DNA from 4 places in the Kineococcus gurbantunggutensis genome. Region 3 is predicted to be linked to each of the others. Evidence: riboswitches for the same ligand, from Rfam matches in the RefSeq annotation. Region 3 holds a riboswitch; each other region holds the start of a gene.
The links. A riboswitch is a leader RNA that binds a small molecule or an ion and turns the genes downstream of it on or off. The one in region 3 is predicted to bind S-adenosylmethionine.
Positions count from the first base shown of each region.

Region 1: linked by a shared signal. The riboswitch ahead of ACRYR7_RS07075 (class I SAM-dependent methyltransferase) and the one ahead of ACRYR7_RS15350 (aminotransferase class V-fold PLP-dependent enzyme) in region 3 are both predicted to bind S-adenosylmethionine.
Region 2: linked by a shared signal. The riboswitch ahead of ACRYR7_RS17055 (sulfurtransferase) and the one ahead of ACRYR7_RS15350 (aminotransferase class V-fold PLP-dependent enzyme) in region 3 are both predicted to bind S-adenosylmethionine.
Region 4: linked by a shared signal. The riboswitch ahead of ACRYR7_RS17020 (sulfite exporter TauE/SafE family protein) and the one ahead of ACRYR7_RS15350 (aminotransferase class V-fold PLP-dependent enzyme) in region 3 are both predicted to bind S-adenosylmethionine.

Region 1 covers NZ_JBJLSG010000025.1:37,540-41,738, forward strand. The annotation lists gene ACRYR7_RS07070 (FAD/NAD(P)-binding protein) at 1-1,320, shown strand, start outside; gene ACRYR7_RS07075 (class I SAM-dependent methyltransferase) at 1,256-2,095, opposite strand; SAM riboswitch class I at 2,105-2,191, opposite strand; gene sufU (Fe-S cluster assembly sulfur transfer protein SufU) at 2,243-2,743, opposite strand; gene ACRYR7_RS07085 (DUF1684 domain-containing protein) at 2,755-3,591, opposite strand; gene ACRYR7_RS07090 (NtaA/DmoA family FMN-dependent monooxygenase) at 3,588-4,199, opposite strand, start outside.
Region 2 covers NZ_JBJLSG010000099.1:13,597-17,795, forward strand. The annotation lists gene cobA (uroporphyrinogen-III C-methyltransferase) at 1-498, shown strand, start outside; gene ACRYR7_RS17050 (hypothetical protein) at 476-619, opposite strand; gene ACRYR7_RS17055 (sulfurtransferase) at 770-1,678, opposite strand; SAM riboswitch class I at 1,945-2,038, opposite strand; gene ACRYR7_RS17060 (immune inhibitor A domain-containing protein) at 2,250-4,199, shown strand, end outside.
Region 3 covers NZ_JBJLSG010000082.1:11,419-15,617, forward strand. The annotation lists gene ACRYR7_RS15345 (LLM class flavin-dependent oxidoreductase) at 1-233, opposite strand, end outside; gene ACRYR7_RS15350 (aminotransferase class V-fold PLP-dependent enzyme) at 326-1,675, opposite strand; SAM riboswitch class IV at 1,718-1,832, opposite strand; SAM riboswitch class I at 2,001-2,087, shown strand; gene ACRYR7_RS15355 (rhodanese-like domain-containing protein) at 2,093-2,512, shown strand; gene ACRYR7_RS15360 (O-succinylhomoserine sulfhydrylase) at 2,497-3,711, shown strand; gene ACRYR7_RS15365 (cobalamin-independent methionine synthase II family protein) at 3,742-4,199, shown strand, end outside.
Region 4 covers NZ_JBJLSG010000099.1:5,527-9,725, forward strand. The annotation lists gene ACRYR7_RS17010 (methylenetetrahydrofolate reductase) at 1-194, opposite strand, end outside; SAM riboswitch class I at 307-400, opposite strand; gene fdxA (ferredoxin) at 419-745, opposite strand; gene ACRYR7_RS17020 (sulfite exporter TauE/SafE family protein) at 742-1,692, opposite strand; SAM riboswitch class IV at 1,726-1,841, opposite strand; gene ACRYR7_RS17025 (nitrite/sulfite reductase) at 2,159-3,901, shown strand; gene ACRYR7_RS17030 (phosphoadenylyl-sulfate reductase) at 3,898-4,199, shown strand, end outside.

The DNA of each region.
Region 1 (4,199 bases), on a different contig from region 3:
GCCTACACCGGCGACCTCGGCCTGGAGGACGACCTCGTGGCGGTGCGCCCCGGCGAGGACGTCGTGGTGGCCGGGATGGGCCTGGCGTTCGTGGACCTGGTGGTGCTGCTCACCGAGGGCCGCGGCGGCCGGTACGAGCAGGGCCCCGGCGGGGAGCTGGTCTACCGGCCCAGCGGGGCCGAGCCCGTCCTGCACGTCGGCTCCCGGCGCGGGGTGCCCTACCGCTCGAAGATCACCTACGAGCTCGCCCGGCGCCCGGCGCTGCCGCGGTTCTGCACCGTCGCCGCGGCCGAGGAGCTGGCCGCGCGCCGCGGCGGCCCGCTGCGGCTGCGGCGGGACGTGTGGCCGCTGATCGCCAAGGAGCTCGCCGGCGCGCACTACGGGGAGCTGTTCGCCGGGCACCCGCAGCGCACCCGGGTGCCCGCGCGGGAGTTCGACGCCCGGTTCGCGGCCGCGCCGTGGGGTTCGGCGGAGCTGGACGCGCTCGTGGAGGAGGCGGTGCCCGACCCCGCCGACCGCCTGGACCTGGCGCGCCTGGACCGGCCGCTGGCCGGGTGGTCCTCGCCCACCGCGCGGGGCGTGCACGAGCGGGTGCGCGCCCACGTCGCCGCCGACGTCGCCCGCCGCGGCGACCCCGCGCACAGCGCCGACGCGGCGGTGTTCAGCGCGCTGCTGTCCTGCTACGGCGTCGTCGCGGCGCTGGCCGCGCGCGGCCTGCTCGACGCGCGCTCCACCGCGTTGGAGGTGGACGGCTGGTGGCACGGGTTCTTCAGCTGCGTGGCCTCCGGCCCGCCGCCGCAGCGGCTGCGCCAGCTGCTCGCGCTGGCCGACGCCGGGGTGGTGCGCTTCCTCGGCGGGGACCTGCGCGTGCAGCCCGACGAGGCGGCGCAGGCGTGGACGGCGGTGGGCGGCAACGGGCCGGTGCACCTCGCCGCGCGCGTGCTGATCGACGCCCGGCTGCCCTCCCCCAGCGTTCGGGACGCCGCGGACCCGTTGCTGCGCAACCTGTCCGCGCGCGGCGAGGCGGTGGAGCGGGAGTTCCGCGACGAGGGCGGGGAGGTGTTCACCGGCGGGCGCCTGGCGGTGGACGAGGACGGGCGGGTGCAGCGCGCCGACGGCACCGCGCACCCGCGCCGGTTCGCGGCGGGGCCGTGGGTGGCCGGCGGCGGGTGGGCGCCGGCGTTCCCGCGCCCGGGCCTGGACGCGGGGTTCTTCCGGCTCAACGACGCGCTGGCCGCCTCGCTGCTGGCGGCGGTCAGCGCCGGCGCGCCAGCAGGTGCCAGTAGCGCGCCGTCCGGCGGAACCCGTCGCGCCGGCTGAGCTCGACCTCCAGCTCCTCCAGGTCGGCCACGGAGCGCTCGTCGGCCCGGCCGGCGTCCTCCAGCAGCGCGGTGACGGTCAGCACCCCGTGGCGCGCGACGACCTCGCCGCCGGCCGCGGCGACGGCCCGCTCGACCGCGTCCGGCTCCAGGCGCAGCACCGAGCTGCCGGTGCCCGGGTCCGCGCCGCGCTCGGCGTCGAGCAGGACCCACGCCTGCGCCGGGCCCTCGCGCAGCGCGGCGGTCAGCACGTCCGCGGCCGGGTTGGGCGCCAGCAGCGACAGCAGCCCGCCCGGGCGCAGGGAGGAGGTCAGCGTGGCCACGTCCGCGGCGACCTGGGCGGTGCTGCCGCGGTGCTGGAGCACGTCGTGGCACAGCACCACGTCGAAGGAGCCCGAGCCGCCGGCGCGGTGCCGGGTCAGCGCGGCCAGCGCGCTGAGGTCCTCCAGGCCGGCGGCGACGGTGTGCAGGCGCTCGGCGACCCCGGCGGCGGTGGCGGCGGCGCGGGCCGCGCCCAGCACGTCCGCGGAGGTGTCCAGGACGGTGACCGCGTGCCCGGCCAGCGCGAGCTGCAGCGCGTCGCGGCCGTCACCGCCGCCGGCGTCGAGCACGCGCAGCGGCGCGGGCCCCAGCTCCTCCAGCGCCCCGCGCAGCAGGGCCGCCACGACGCGGTAGCGCAGGCGGCCCCACGGGGACTGCTGCCAGGTGGACCAGGCGGCGGCCTCGCGGCGCTCGGCCTCGGTCGGTCCGCCCCCGGCGGGCGCGGTGGTGCTCACGGTGGTGCCTCCCCATCGGTCCTGGCGTGAGCACCCTCCACGAGGGGGTTGCTGCGACGTCCTCGAGCCAGGTCTCTCGGTCGCTCTGGATGGTCCGGGCAGCCTACGCCAGGCGCGGCGGGGGCGGGGCGCCCCGCGGGCCGGGCCTCAGGGGGCGCGGTCGGCCTCAGGGGCGGGGTCGGGAGCGGGGTCGGCGTCGGGGCCGGGCGCGCGCAGCAGCGCGTCGGCCAGCGCCGACCAGGCCAGCAGCGCGCACTTCACGCGCGCCGGGTAGCGCGCGGCGCCGGCCAGCGCCACGCCGTCGCCGATCACGTCCTCGTCGCCGGGGTCCTCCCCGCGGCTGGTGAGCATCCGGTGCACCGCCCGCCGCGCGTCCTCCACCTGCGCGACGGGCCGGCCCACGACCAGGTCGTGCAGCACGGAGGCGGAGGCGCGGCTGATCGAGCAGCCCTCCGCCTCGTAGGAGACGTCGCGCACCACGGCGCCACCGGGGTCGCCCCCCGGACCGGGCGCGAGGTCGACGCGCAGGGTCACCTCGTCCCCGCACACGGGGTTCACGTGGTGCACCTGCACGGCGAAGGGCGTGCGCAGGCCCGCCCCGTGCGGGGACCCGGCGTGCTCCAGGAGGAGCTGCCGGTGCAGGTCCACCGGTGCCCCCCTCAGGCCCGCGGGGCGCGCTCGCCGGCCTCGACGGCGACCTCGAGCCGGTTGCCGGCCGGGGGCAGCGGGCAGGTGGCGTGCTCGGTGAACGCGCACGGCAGGTTCTGCGCGCGGTTCAGGTCCAGCACCAGGGCGCCGTCGGGCCCGGGGGCGGCCACCGTCAGCGAGCGGGCCGTGGCGGAGGTGCTCACGCCGCTGGTGAGGTCGGTGAACAGCAGCTGCAGGCCCTCGCCCGAGCGCAGCGCCAGCAGGGAGCGCTCCACGCCGTCGGGCGTGGTGAAGGTCACCCGCCCGGCCGCGGTGCGCGCCTGGCTCAGCCCGGCCACGACCGACCCGACGACCACCTCGTCCTCGTCCGCCTCCAGGCGCGCGGGCAGCACCCAGCGCTCGTCGAAGCCGAACACCGGCACCCCGGAGAACCCCGCCAGCACCGGCGAGCGCGGGTCGCGCACCCGCAGCCCGGCGTTCCCGCTGCGGCGCAGCACCTCCACGTGCCGCTCCCCCGTCACCACGGTCACGCCGGCGCCGTCGTCGACCGGGTGCAGGACGTGCTCGCCGGTCAGCGGCGCGCCGTCCAGCAGCAGGCCGTCGACCTCCTGCGCGCGCACGTGCACGCCGTCCGCGGCGCTCCACCACCGCCCCGGCAGGTCGCCGGCGCGGGCGGGGGCGCCGCCCAGCCAGTGCAGCGCGGTCAGGCTCAGCCAGCCGTGCGGGTCGGAGAGCACCTCGGTGCGCCGGGCGCGCCAGGCGTCCCAGCCGCGGCGGGCGGCGGTGTCGCCGGTGCCGGCGGTGCCGGCGGTGCCGGCGGTGTCGGCGGGGGTGGTCGTGGTGCTCACGCGGTCTCCTCGGTGGCGGTGCTGCTGCGGTGCGGGTGGCGCAGGCCCAGGTGGTCGCGCAGGGTCTCACCGGTGTACCCGGTGCGGTAGGTGCCGCGCTCCTGCAGCAGCGGCACGACCCGGTCGACGAACTCGTCCAGGCCGGTGGGGGTCAGGGTGGGGATGAGGATGAAGCCGTCGCAGGCGTCGGCCTGCACGAACAGGTCGACCTCCTCGGCGACCTGCTGCGGGGTGCCGACGAACTGCGGGCGCGCGGAGACCTCCACGACGAGCTCGCGCACGCCCCAGCCGTTGGCGCGCGCCAGCTCCCGCCAGCGCCGGGCGGTGCCCACGCGGTCCTTGGCGTGCTGCACCCGCCCGCGGGTGGCGACCGCCTCGGGGTCGGGGTCCTGCGCCGGCAGCGGGCCGTCGGGGTCCAGGCCGGGCAGCTCCCGGCCCCACAGCTGCTCCACGAACGCCACCGCCTGCTCGGGGCCGACCTGCTGGAAGCGCACCTCGCGGGCCCGCTCGGCCGCCTCGGCCGGGGTGTCGCCGAGCACGAACGTGGCGCCGGGCAGCACCTTGACGTCCCCCGGCGCGCGCCCGTGCGCGGCCATCCGGCGCTGGAC
Region 2 (4,199 bases), on a different contig from region 3:
GTGGTGCGCCTGAAGGGCGGGGACCCCTACGTCCTGGGCCGCGGCGGCGAGGAGGTCCTGGCCTGCCGCGAGGCCGGCGTGGAGGTGGAGGTGGTGCCCGGCGTCACCAGCGCGTTCGCGGTGCCTGCCGCCGCCGGCATCCCCGTCACCCACCGCGGCGCGGCGCGCTGCGTCACGGTGCTGTCCGGGCACGAGGACCTCGCCGGTGACGACCTGGAGGCGCTGGCGCGCCTGGACGGCACCCTCGTCGTCCTCATGGGCGTCTCGGCGCTGGAGCGGCTCAGCGCCGCGCTGGTGGCCGCCGGCCGCGACCCGGGCACCCCGGTGGCGGTCGTCGAGGACGGCTGGTCGCCGCGGCAGCGCACCACCACCGCGCCCCTGGGCGAGATCGCGGCGGTGGCCCGGGCCGCGGGGGTGCGCCCCCCGGCCGTCGTCGTGGTCGGCGAGGTCATCGAGGCGCTGGGCGCGCGGGGCGTCAGCGCCGCCGCAGGCGCCTGAGCAGCCGGCGCGCGAACCGCAGCGCCGCCGGGCCGCGCGAGCCGGCGGGTCCCCGCGGCGCGCGCGGGCGGACCTCCAGGACGTCCAGCACGTCGAACGCGTGCTCGTCGGGGCTGGCCACGGGCACCTCCTCGTGTCACCGGTCCCCCGCGCGGGGTCCTCGGCACCTCGGGCACTTCGGGCACCTCGGCACCGCAGGACCCCCGGGAGGACGCTGCCGGGGACGCGCGCGGGGGCCGCGGCACCGGCCGCGGCCCCCGCGCGCGGGACGTCAGCGGGTGCCCGGCTCCGTGCCGACGACGATGGGCGCGCGCACCGCGTTGCCCCACTCGGTCCAGGAGCCGTCGTAGTTGCGCACGTTCTCCAGGCCCAGCAGGTGCGTCAGCACGAACCAGGTGTGGCTGGAGCGCTCGCCGATGCGGCAGTAGGTGATCGTCTCCGTGGTCGGCGTCAGGCCGGCGCCGCCGAAGTAGATCTCCTCCAGCGCCGCGCGGTCCTTGAACGTGCCGTCCTCGTCGGCCGCCTTGGCCCACGGCACGCTGGCCGCGCCGGCGATGTGCCCGCCGCGCAGCGTGCCCTCCTGCGGGTAGTCGGGCATGTGGGTGCGCTCGCCGCTGTACTCCGGCGCCGAGCGCACGTCCACCAGGCCGCCGCGGTGCTCGCGCACGTCGGGGGCGAAGGCGCGCACGCGGCTGTCGTCGCGCTCGACCACCGGGTACTCGGTGCGCTCGCGCGCCGGCTCCTCGGTGGTCAGCTCGCGGCCCTCGGCCACCCACTTGGCGCGCCCGCCGTCGAGCAGGCGCACGTCCTCGTGGCCGAACAGCGTGAACACCCACAGGGCGTACGCGGCCCACCAGTTGCTCTTGTCGCCGTACAGCACGACCGTGTCCTCGCGGCGGATGCCCTTGCGCGAGAGCAGGTCGGCGAACCCGGCGCCGTCGACGTAGTCGCGGGTGACCGGGTCGTTGAGCTCGGTGTGCCAGTCGACCTTCACCGAGCCGGGGATGTGGCCGGTGTCCCACAGCAGGACGTCCTCGTCGCTCTCCACGACGACCAGGCCCTCGCGGCCGAGGTTCTCCGCGAGCCAGGCCGTGCTCACCAGCTTCTCGGGGTGGGCGTACTCGGCGAACTTCGCGTCGGTGGTGTCGGCGGGCGCCGCGGCGGACGTGCTCGTGGACATGCGGGTTCTCTCCAGGTGCGTGCGTGAGGGGTGCCCGGCGCGGGGACGGCCGGGGTTTCGGGCGGGGAGGGTGCGCCAGACGGGCCCCGGTCGGGGGCTCGGCGGGTGCACCGGCGGGCGGGGCGCGCCCCGGGTCCGCGGGGCGCGCCCCGCGGTCGGGAACGGGTTCCGCGGGTCGTCAGCGACAGGCGGCGGAACCGCAGCGGCACAGGTCGACGTGCCGGCGCGAGTGCAGCTCGGTGGTGCGGTCCTGCGTCATGCCGTGCCCTCCATCGGTCCTGGCGGAAGCACCCACGCCCTGCGGGAGGGGGGTTGCTGCGGCGTCGTCGAGCCAGGTCTCTCGGCCGCTCTCGATGGTCGTGGGGACACCGTGCCCGGCGCAGGGGCGCCGTGTCAACCGGCTCACCCGCGCGGCGGCCGGGCTCGTTCGGCGGGGCACTCTGTTAACTCCCTGTTGCGTGTCTTGACGAACCATGTGGGTGACATAAAGTCGAACCCGGCCGCCCGACACCGTCGCCGGAGACCCTCCGGCACGCGGGCGCCAGCCCCCTCGATCCCAGGAGCACGTGCGTTGAGAAGAACCCTCTGCGCCGTCGTGGGCGCCGCGCTCGTCGCGGCCACCCCGGCGGTCGCCTCCGCAGCACCCCCCGCAGCACCCAGCACCGCTCCCCCGGCGGCGGCGCCCGCCCCCGCGGCCCCGGCGGGCACCGGTTCGGGGGCCGCCCCCGGGACCGAGGCGCCCGGCCGCGCCCACGACCTGCCCAACCCGCTCGCCGACAAGCAGCGCGCCCTGCGCCAGGCCGGCCTGGAGAAGGTCCTGCGCGGGAAGGCCACCGCGCGCGGGGACGGGAAGGTCGTCGAGGTCGCCAAGGGGCAGTTCGTCGAGCTCGCCCGCGAGGACACCGACCAGATCTTCACCGTGCTCGGCGAGTTCAGCGACCTGCCGCACAACCGCATCCCCGCGCCGGACCGCTCGGTGGACAACACCACCATCTGGACGAAGGACTTCTCCCGGCCGTACTACGAGGACCTGCTCTTCTCGCAGGCCGAGGGCGACGTGTCGATGGCCAACTACTACGACGAGGTCTCCTCCGGCCGCTACACCGTCGAGGGCGCCGTCACCGACTGGGTGCGCCTGCCCGGCACGGGCGCCTCCTACGGCGACAACGCCCTGGGCGACCGGGCGGCGTGGACGTTCGTCAACGACTCCCTCAACGGCTGGTACGCCCAGCAGGTCGCCGCCGGCAGGTCGGCCGCGCAGATCGACCAGGAGCTCTCCCGCTTCGACCAGTGGGACCGCTACGACTTCGACGGCGACGGCGACTTCGACGAGCCCGACGGCTACATCGACCACTTCCAGGCCGTGCACGCCGGCGAGGGCGAGGAGGTCGGCGGCGGCACCCTGGGCCAGGCCGCGATCTGGTCGCACCGCTGGTACAACCAGAGCACCCGCGTCGGCGCCGGCGGCCCCTCCGTGGGCGGCACGACCAACCCGCTCGGCGGCACCCGCATCGGGGGGTCGAAGTACTGGGTGGGCGACTACACCGTCGAGCCGGAGAACGGCGGCGTCGGCGTCTTCGCCCACGAGTTCGGCCACGACCTGGGCCTGCCCGACCTGTACGACACCTCCGGCAACTCCGGCGGCGCGGAGAACTCCACCGCGTTCTGGTCGCTGATGTCCTCCGGCTCCTACGGCAGCAGCGGCCGCCCCGAGGACGGGATCGGCACCGAGCCCATGCACATGGGCGCCTGGGAGAAGCTGCAGCTGGGCTGGCTGAACCACGAGACCGTCGCGCCCGGCGCCAAGGTGAGCACCAAGCTCGGCCCGGCGGAGGCGAACACCAAGCAGGCCCAGGCGCTCGTGGTGAACCTGCCCGACAAGAAGGTCACCACCACGATCGGCACCCCGTTCGAGGGCGCGGACTTCTGGTACTCCGGCGCCGGCGACGACCTGGACAACACCATGCTCGCGCCGCTGCCCGCCGGGGCGAGCACGCTGCGCGCCAAGGTGAAGTACCAGATCGAGCAGGACTGGGACTACGCCTACGCCGTCTACACCACCGACGGCGGCAGGACCTTCACGCCGCTGGCGACGAACCGCTCCACCACCACCGACCCCAACGGCCAGAACTTCGGCCAGGGCGTCACCGGCACCACCGGTGGCCAGTGGGTGGACCTGAGCGCCTCCCTGGCGGGCGTGCCCGCCGGGGCGCTGGTCGGCTTCCGCTACTGGACCGACGGCGCGGCCACGGAGCCGGGCCTGCAGGTGGACGCCGTCTCCTTCGGCTCCACCCCGGTGACGAGCTGGACGCTGAAGGGCTTCACCTCGACCACGGGCAGCACCACGCGCTCGTACTTCAACGCCTACATCGCCGAGTACCGCCAGTACCGCGGCTACGACGCCAGCCTGGCCACCGGCCCGTACAACTACGGCGACCGCTCCCGCCCGGACTGGGCCGAGCGCTACGCGTACCAGGACGGCCTGCTGGTGACCTACTGGAACTCCCAGTACGCCGACAAC
Region 3 (4,199 bases):
AGGAACGCCGCGCGCTGCACCGCGTCCAGGTGGCCGACGGGGTTGCGCGCGTCCGGCAGCGGGGAGTCCTCGAACGTCAGCGCCGTCAGGCCCTGCGCCTGGGCGGTGACGGCGAACCCGCGCAGCCGGGCGGGGGAGAACACGTCGGCCGGTGCGCTGCGCGAGCGCCGCCAGGCGGCCGGGTGCCACCCGCCCCCGTCGACGTCGAGCAGGAGGTGGAACGGGTCGGGCACGGCGGGCTCCTCGTCGGGGTGGTCGGAACGGGTGGGGCGGGTGGTGGCCGTCGGGGGCGGGCGGCGCGGGCGCTCCCGCGAGCGCCCCGGGGTCACCGCGGCCGCGCGACGCGGTCGAGGTCGGCGCCGAGGAAACCCGCCGGGTCGGGCCGCGGGTCGCCCACCGGGCCCCAGGAGCCGTCGACCACCGCGTAGCGCAGCTCGGGCCCGGCGGTGAGGAACCGCCGCAGCGCCGCCAGGAGCCGGTCCACGTCCGCCGATCCGGTCCCCACGCCGGTGCTGGCGCGCAGCGCGCCGGAGGACAGCCCCAGGGAGTCCGCGAACCGGTGCGCGCAGAAGCGCCCGTCGCGCACGCCGATGCCGTGCTCGGCCGACAGGTACGCCGCGACCTGCGAGGACGGGTGCCCCTCCACGGTGAACGTGACGACCCCCACGGCGTCCTCGGCGTCCGGGCGCACCACCCGCACGCCCTCCAGCGCGGCGAGCCCGTCGAGCAGGCGCTCGCGCAGCGCCGCCTCGTGCTCCTCCAGCGCGCCGGGGGGCAGCGCGGCCAGCGCGGTGCACGCGCGCGCCAGGGCCGCCGCGCCGAGCACGTTGGGGGAGCCGGCCTCGTGGCGCTCCGGGCCGCTGGCCCAGCGCACGCCCCCGGTCCCGACCTCCAGCGTCGCGCCGCCGCCGGCCAGGTACGGCTCGGCCGCGTCCAGCCAGTCCCGCCGCCCGACCAGCGCCCCGGCGCCGAAGGGCGCGTAGAGCTTGTGCCCGGAGAAGGCGATCCAGTCCAGGTCGTCGCCGGCCAGGTCCACCCGCCGGTGCGGCACGAGCTGGGCGCCGTCCACGGCGATGCGGGCGCCGGCGGCGTGCGCGGCGCGCGCCAGGCGCCGCAGCGGCAGCACCTCGCCGGTGACGTTGGAGGCGCCCGTCACCGCCAGCAGCGCGTAGCCGCCGCCGGCCAGCTCCGCCTCCAGCGCCGCCGCTGTGCCGGCCGCGTCCGGGCCGCCGGGCACCACCGTCGTGCGCGCCGAGCGCTGCCAGGGCAGCAGGTTCGCGTGGTGCTCCACGTCCGCCACCAGCACGCGCCCGCCGGCGGGCACGGCGCGCGAGAGCAGGTCCAGGGCGTCCGTGGTGCTGCGGGTGAAGACGACCGCGTCGTCCTGCCGCGCCCCGACGAAGCGCCCCACCGCGCCGCGCGCGGACTCGAACAGCTCCGTGGACACCCGCGAGAGGTAGCCCGCGCCGCGGTGGACGCTGGCGTAGTGCGGCAGCACCCGCGCCACGTGCTCGGCCACCGCCGCCAGCGCGGGCGCGCTGGCGGCGTTGTCGAGGTTGGCGTAGACCGCCTCCCCGCCGGTGGCCAGCGGCACGCGGGTGGCGGCGCCGACGACGGGCAGCAGCGGGGCGAGCGCGGGCGCGCAGCGGGGGGCGGGGAGCGTGGGCGTGGGCACGAGGGCCTCCTCGGGGAGGGGACCCGCCGGACGGTGCCCGCGGGTCCGCGCTTGCCGGCGCCACCTCGGCACCGGCCAGGTCGTCACCCGGGGCACCCCGCCGCGTGAGGAGGGTTGCCGGCCAGCGAGCCGGGGCTTCGCGCTGGCGCTCATGACCTGCCCGGAGCGTGCCACGGGCGCGCCCCGCCTGGCAACGTCGGCACCGCGTCGGCACCGCGGCGGCGCACCGGGGGCGGGCGCGGGCCCGTGCGGGCGGGAGGCGCCCCGGACGGGCCCGCCGGTGCCGACGGCGCCCGGGCACGGCCGGGCATGCCCTACGCTGGCAGGACCATCCAGAGCGGCCGAGAGACCTGGCTCGACGACGCCGCAGCAACCCCCTACGGGAGGGTGCTCATGCCGGGACCGATGGGAGGGCACGTGAGCTACGCCGGCGACCTCGCTCCGCGCGAGGCGTTCGACCTGCTGCACGAGGACGGCGAGGCGGTCCTGGTCGACGTCCGCACCGAGGCGGAGTGGACCTGGGTCGGGGTCCCGGACACCGCGGGCACCGGCAGGGGACCGGTGTTCGCCTCCTGGGCGCCCGAGGACCCCGCCGCCCCCGGGGCGCGGTTCCTCGCCGAGCTGGAGCGCGCGGGGATCACCGCTGGCCGCCGCGGCCCGGTGGTGTTCCTGTGCCGCTCCGGCAAGCGCTCGGTCGCCGCGGCCGAGGCCGCCACGGCCGCCGGCATCACCCCCAGCTACAACGTCCTGAACGGTTTCGAGGGCGACCTGGACGAGCACGGGCACCGCGGCGGCGCCGGCTGGCGCGCCGAGGGCCTGCCGTGGAGGCAGTCGTGAACGAGGAGAGCACCCCCCGCCCCTGGCGGCCCGACACCACCGCCGTGCGCGGCGGGATGGCGCGCTCGGGTTTCGAGGAGACGTCCGAGGCGATGTACCTGACGTCGGGGTACGTCTACGGTTCCGCCGCCGACGCCGAGGCCGCGTTCACCGGCGAGGTCGACCGCTACGTCTACTCCCGCTACGGCAACCCGACGGTGTCGGTGTTCACCGAGCGGCTGCGCCTGCTCGAGGGGGCGGAGGCCTGCTACGGCCTGGCCAGCGGCATGTCCGCGGTGTTCTACGCCCTGGCCGCCCTGCTCGGCGCGGGCGACCGCGTCGTGGCCGCCCGCAGCCTGTTCGGCTCCTGCTACGTGATCCTCGACGAGATCCTGCCCCGCTGGGGCGTGAGCACGGAGTTCGTCGACGGCGAGGACCTCTCGCAGTGGGAGCGGGCCCTGTCCACCCCCGCGCAGGCGGTGTTCTTCGAGACCCCCGCGAACCCCATGCAGACCCTCGTCGACATCGAGGCCGTCGCGCAGCTCGCGCACGCGGCCGGTGCGACGGTCGTGGTCGACAACGCCTTCGCCAGCCCCGTCGGCCAGCGGCCGCTGGCGTTCGGCGCCGACGTCGTCGTGTACTCCGCGACCAAGCACATCGACGGGCAGGGCCGCGTCATGGGCGGCGCGGTGCTGGGCACGTCGGAGTTCGTCGACGGCCGGTTCCGCGAGCTGACCCGGCACACCGGGCCCACCCTCAGCCCGTTCAACGCCTGGACGCTCGCGAAGGGCCTGGAGACCCTCGGCCTGCGCGTGCGGCACTCCGCGGCCACCGCCCTGCGCATCGCCGAGCACCTGGAGGACGCCGCGGGCGTGCGCTGGGTGCGCTACCCGATGCTGCCCTCGCACCCGCAGGCGGAACTGGCCAAGCGGCAGATGGAGCTCGGCGGCACCGTCGTCACGTTCGAGCTCGACGCGCCCGACGGCCGCGGCAAGGAGCGCGCCTTCGAGGTGCTCGACCGCCTCGGCGTGATCGACATCTCCAACAACCTCGGCGACGCCAAGTCGCTGGCCACCCACCCCGCCACCACGACCCACCGCCGCCTCGGCGAGCAGGGCCGCGCGGCCATCGGCCTGTCCGACGCCGTGCTGCGCCTGTCGGTGGGCCTGGAGGACCCCGACGACCTGCTCGACGACCTCGACCGCGCCCTGCGGCGCTGAGCGAGCCACCACCCCACGAACGGAGCACCCGTGAGCACCCCCCGACGCATCGAGGTCAGCCACGCCGGCAGCCTGCCCCGCACGCCCGAGCTCATCGCCGCCAACGAGGCCCGCGAGCTCGCCGAGGACGGCCTGACCCTGAAGCGCACCCCCGACTTCGACAAGCTGCTCACCGAGGCCGTCGTCGACCTCGTGCAGCGCCAGCACGACCTGGGCATCACGATCGTCGGCGACGGCGAGTACGGCAAGGCCATGAGCAGCGCCGTCGACTACGGCGCCTGGTGGTCGTACTCCTTCCAGCGCGTGGCCGGCCTGGAGGTCACCGGCGAGGACATCTTCAGCCAGCCCACCGTGCGCTCCGAGCCCGGCCGGGTGCGGCTGACGAGCTTCCCGGACCGGCGCGACTGGCAGCTGTTCCACGACGCCTACACCGACCCCGCCTCGGGAATCTCCACCGGCAAGACCGCCACCGCGTTCCCCGCCACCAC
Region 4 (4,199 bases), on a different contig from region 3:
AGCAGCTCGCAGCCCGCGGTGCGGGTGGTGCCGGCCGCGCCGTGGGTGACGGAGAAGAAGTCCGGGCCGGTCGCGGCCAGGCGCTCGACGGTGCCGTGCAGGGCGTCGCGCGCGGCCGGGCTGCGCGGCGGGAAGAGCTCGAAGCTCAGCGTCGGCCGTCCCGCGGCGCCGGCCACCAGGGGCCCGACGCTCACGGCCGGGCCCCCGGGCGGCGGCCCGCGCTCGCGGCGCTCACTGCGCTCGCCGTGCTCACCGCGTTCGCCGCGCGGACCCGGGGGCGGTGGGGGGTGGTGCTGGACATCGTCGACTCCATCGACCTGGCGTTAGCACCCGCGCCCGCGCCGGCGGGGGGTTGCTGCGGCGTCGTCGAGCCAGGGCTCTCGGCCGCTCTGGATGGGGTGGCGGTGCGGGTGGTGCGCTAGCGGCCCTCGCCCTGCGGGGGCAGCGCGCTGACCACCGCGTGGTCGGCCTCGATCAGGCCCGTCTTGGCCGCACCGCCGGGCGAGCCGACGGTGTCGAAGAACTCCACGTTGGCCGCGGTGAACGCCGACCACTGCTCGGGCACGTCGTCCTCGTAGTAGATGGCCTCCACCGGGCACACCGGCTCGCAGGCCCCGCAGTCCACGCACTCGTCGGGGTGGATGTACAGCGAGCGCTTGCCCTCGTAGATGCAGTCGACGGGGCACTCCTCGATGCACGCCTTGTCCTTGACGTCCACGCAGGGCTGGGCGATGACGTACGTCACGGGGCGGTGCTCCTCTCGTTCTCCTCGCCGGCGCCGGCCACGGCGCGCTCACCGGCGGGCTCGCCGGCGGGGCCGGGGACGACGACGCGGCGGCGGTGCCGGCGCACCGAGTGGGCCACGGCCACGGCCCCGAGGGCCAGGACGAGCGCGTACACCGCCCAGCGCACCGGGTCGGCGGCGTCGACCGCGTCGCTGCGCAGCAGCGTGCGCGCGTTGGTCAGGACGATGACCGCGCCCACGGCGGTGCCGAGCACGTGCGGGGGCAGGTGGCGCACCAGCCAGGCGGCGACGGGGGCGGCGACCAGGCCGCCGGCCAGCAGCGCCAGCACCCAGGACCACGCGATGCCCTGCGAGCCCAGGCCCACCAGGAACCCGGTGCTGGCGGCGACCGCGACGAGGAACTCGCTGGTGTCGATCGAGCCGACCACCTTGCGCGGTTCCAGCCGGCCCGAGGCCAGCAGCGCGGGGGTGCCCACGGGGCCCCAGCCGCCGCCGCCGGTGGCGTCGACGAACCCGGCGAACAGGCCCAGCGGCGCCAGGAAGCGCCGGCGCAGCGGGCGGTGCAGGGAGCGCTCGTCGAAGCGCACCACCGCCGAGCGCAGCAGCACGTACACGCCCAGCACGAGCAGCAGGACGCTGATCACCGGCGCCGCCACGTCCGTGGGCAGCGAGGAGAGCACCGTCGCGCCGGCGAAGGCGCCCACCGCGCCCGGCACGCCCACGCGCACCACGACGCGCCAGTCGACGTTGCCGAAGCGCCAGTGCGCGGTGCCGGAGGCCAGCGTGGTGCCGATCTCGGCAAGGTGGACGGTCGCCGAGGCCGCCGCCGGGTTGGCCCCGATGAGCAGCAGCAGGCTGGTGGAGGTGACCCCGTAGGCCATCCCCAGGGAGCCGTCGACGAGCTGGGCCAGCAGCCCGACGACGGCGAGCAGAACGATCTTGTGCACGAGAGGTCCGTCCCGATGCCCGTGGACCCGCAGGGTCCGCGCTTGCCGATCGCCGGGTGGCGAACGACCAGGTCCTCACCCGGAGCACCCCGCCGCAGATGGAGGGTTGCCGACCAGCGAGCCGGGGCTTGACGCTGGTACTCGTGACCGCTCCCGACGTTAAGGGGGAGCACGCCGCCGGGTCAACACGTCCGCGCGAACACCACCCCGGCCGCCGGCCGCGGCGCCCGGGTGCGCGGTCCGGGGGCGGGTCCGGGAACGGGTCCGGGGGATCGTGTTGGAGCAGGCCCCGGCGTGCCCTACCGTGGTCGCGTGGTCCAGCCCTCTGCCGTGCGCCTCGTCTCGCGCCGGTACGTCGACCTGATGAGGGTGCAGAGCGCCTACTGCTGCCGCTGCGCACCCGCCCCCCGCCGCACCAGCTGAGGGTCCTCCTCGCGAGGAGAACCCCTCTCCCCCGTGAGGTCCCATGACACCCGACGCCGCGCCCACCCCCACCGAGCAGGCCGCCCGGCCGGCCGCCGACGCGCCCCGGCGCGTCCCGCGGCCCGCCCGCGCCGGCGGCAACGGCCAGTGGCTCGTGGACGGCACGACGCCGCTGAACCACAACGAGGAGTTCAAGGCGGCCGACGGCGGCCTGAACGTCCGCGAGCGGATCGAGCAGGTGTACTCCAAGGGGGGTTTCTCCTCCATCGACCCGGACGACCTCAACGGCCGCTTCCGCTGGTGGGGCCTGTACACGCAGCGCCGCCCCGGCATCGACGGCGGGCGCACCGCGCAGCTGTCGGCGCAGGAGCTGTCCGACGAGTTCTTCATGCTGCGCGTGCGCATCGACGGCGGCGCCCTGACCACCGAGCAGCTGCGGGTCGTGGCGGAGGTGTCCACCCTGTACGGGCGCGACAGCGCCGACATCACCGACCGGCAGAACGTGCAGCTGCACTGGGTGCGCGTGGAGGACGTCCCGGAGATCTGGCGGCGCCTGGAGGCCGTGGGCCTGCAGACCACCGAGGCCTGCGGCGACACCCCCCGCGTGGTGCTCGGCAGCCCCGTGGCCGGCATCGCCCGCGACGAGGTCCTCGACCCCACGCCGGTGATCGAGGAGATCGTCGAGCGGTTCATCGGCGACCCGGAGCTGGCGAACCTGCCGCGCAAGTTCAAGACCGCGGTCACCGGCCACCCCAGCCAGGACGTCGTCCACGAGATCAACGACATCTCCCTGCTGGGCGTGGTGCACCCCGAGCTGGGCCCGGGCTACGACGTGTGGGTCGGCGGCGGGCTGTCCACCAGCGCGCACCTGGCGCAGCGGCTCGGGGCGTTCGTGGCGCCCGAGGACGCCGCGGAGGTCTGGTACGGGGTCGTGCGGATCTTCCGGGACTACGGCTACCGCCGGCTGCGCAACAAGGCCCGCCTGAAGTACCTGGTGGCCGACTGGGGCGCCGAGCGGTTCCGGCGGGTGCTGGAGGAGGAGTACCTGGGCCGGGCCCTGCCCGACGGCCCGCCGCCGCCGGCGCCGTCCGGGCGCGGGGACCACGTGGGCGTGCACGAGCAGAAGGACGGGCGCCTGTACGTGGGCCTGGCCCCCACCGTCGGGCGGGTGAGCGGCACGCTGCTGCGCGCGCTCGCCGACGCCGCCGAGGCGGCCGGCTCGCGCCGGGTGCGGCTGACCCCGCACCAGAAGGTCGTGGTGCTCGACGTCGACCCGCAGCGCGTGCAGGACCTGCTGGCGCGCGCGGAGGAGCTGGGCCTGACGGCGACCCCCTCGCCGTTCCGGCGCAACACCATCGCCTGCACCGGCCTGGAGTACTGCAAGCTGGCGATCGTCGAGACGAAGGCGACGTCGGCGCGGGCGGTCGACGAGCTGGAGCGCCGCCTGGCCGGCGTCGAGATCGACACCCCCATCACCCTGCACGTCAACGGCTGCCCGAACTCCTGCGCGCGGATCCAGACCGCCGACATCGGCCTGAAGGGCCAGCTCGTGCAGGACGAGCACGGCGAGCAGGTCCCCGGCTTCCAGGTGCACCTCGGCGGCGGGCTGGCCTCCGCCGACCGCGCCGAACCCGGCCTGGGCCGCACCGTGCGCGGGCTGAAGGTCACCGCCGACGGCCTGCCCGACTACGTCGAGCGCGTCGTGCGGCGCTACCTCGACACCCGCGAGCCGCGCGAGACGTTCGCGGCGTGGGCCCACCGCAGCGACGAGGAGGCTCTGCGATGAGCGAGACCACCACCACCGCCACCACCACCGCCACCACCGCGCCCGCCACCGCGACCCCGCTCGGGCGCACCCGCTCCGCGCGGGAGCTGCGGGCGCTGGCCGAGGAGGGGGCGCGGCGCCTGGAGGGCGCCGGCGCCGAGGAGGTCGCCGCGTGGGCGGCCGCCACGTTCCCCGGCACCCTCGCCGTGGCGTGCAGCATGGCCGACGCGGTCCTGCCGCACCTGGTCGCCCGGTGCGCGCCCGGCGTGGACGTGCTGTTCCTGGACACCGGCTACCACTTCGCCGAGACCCGCGGCAC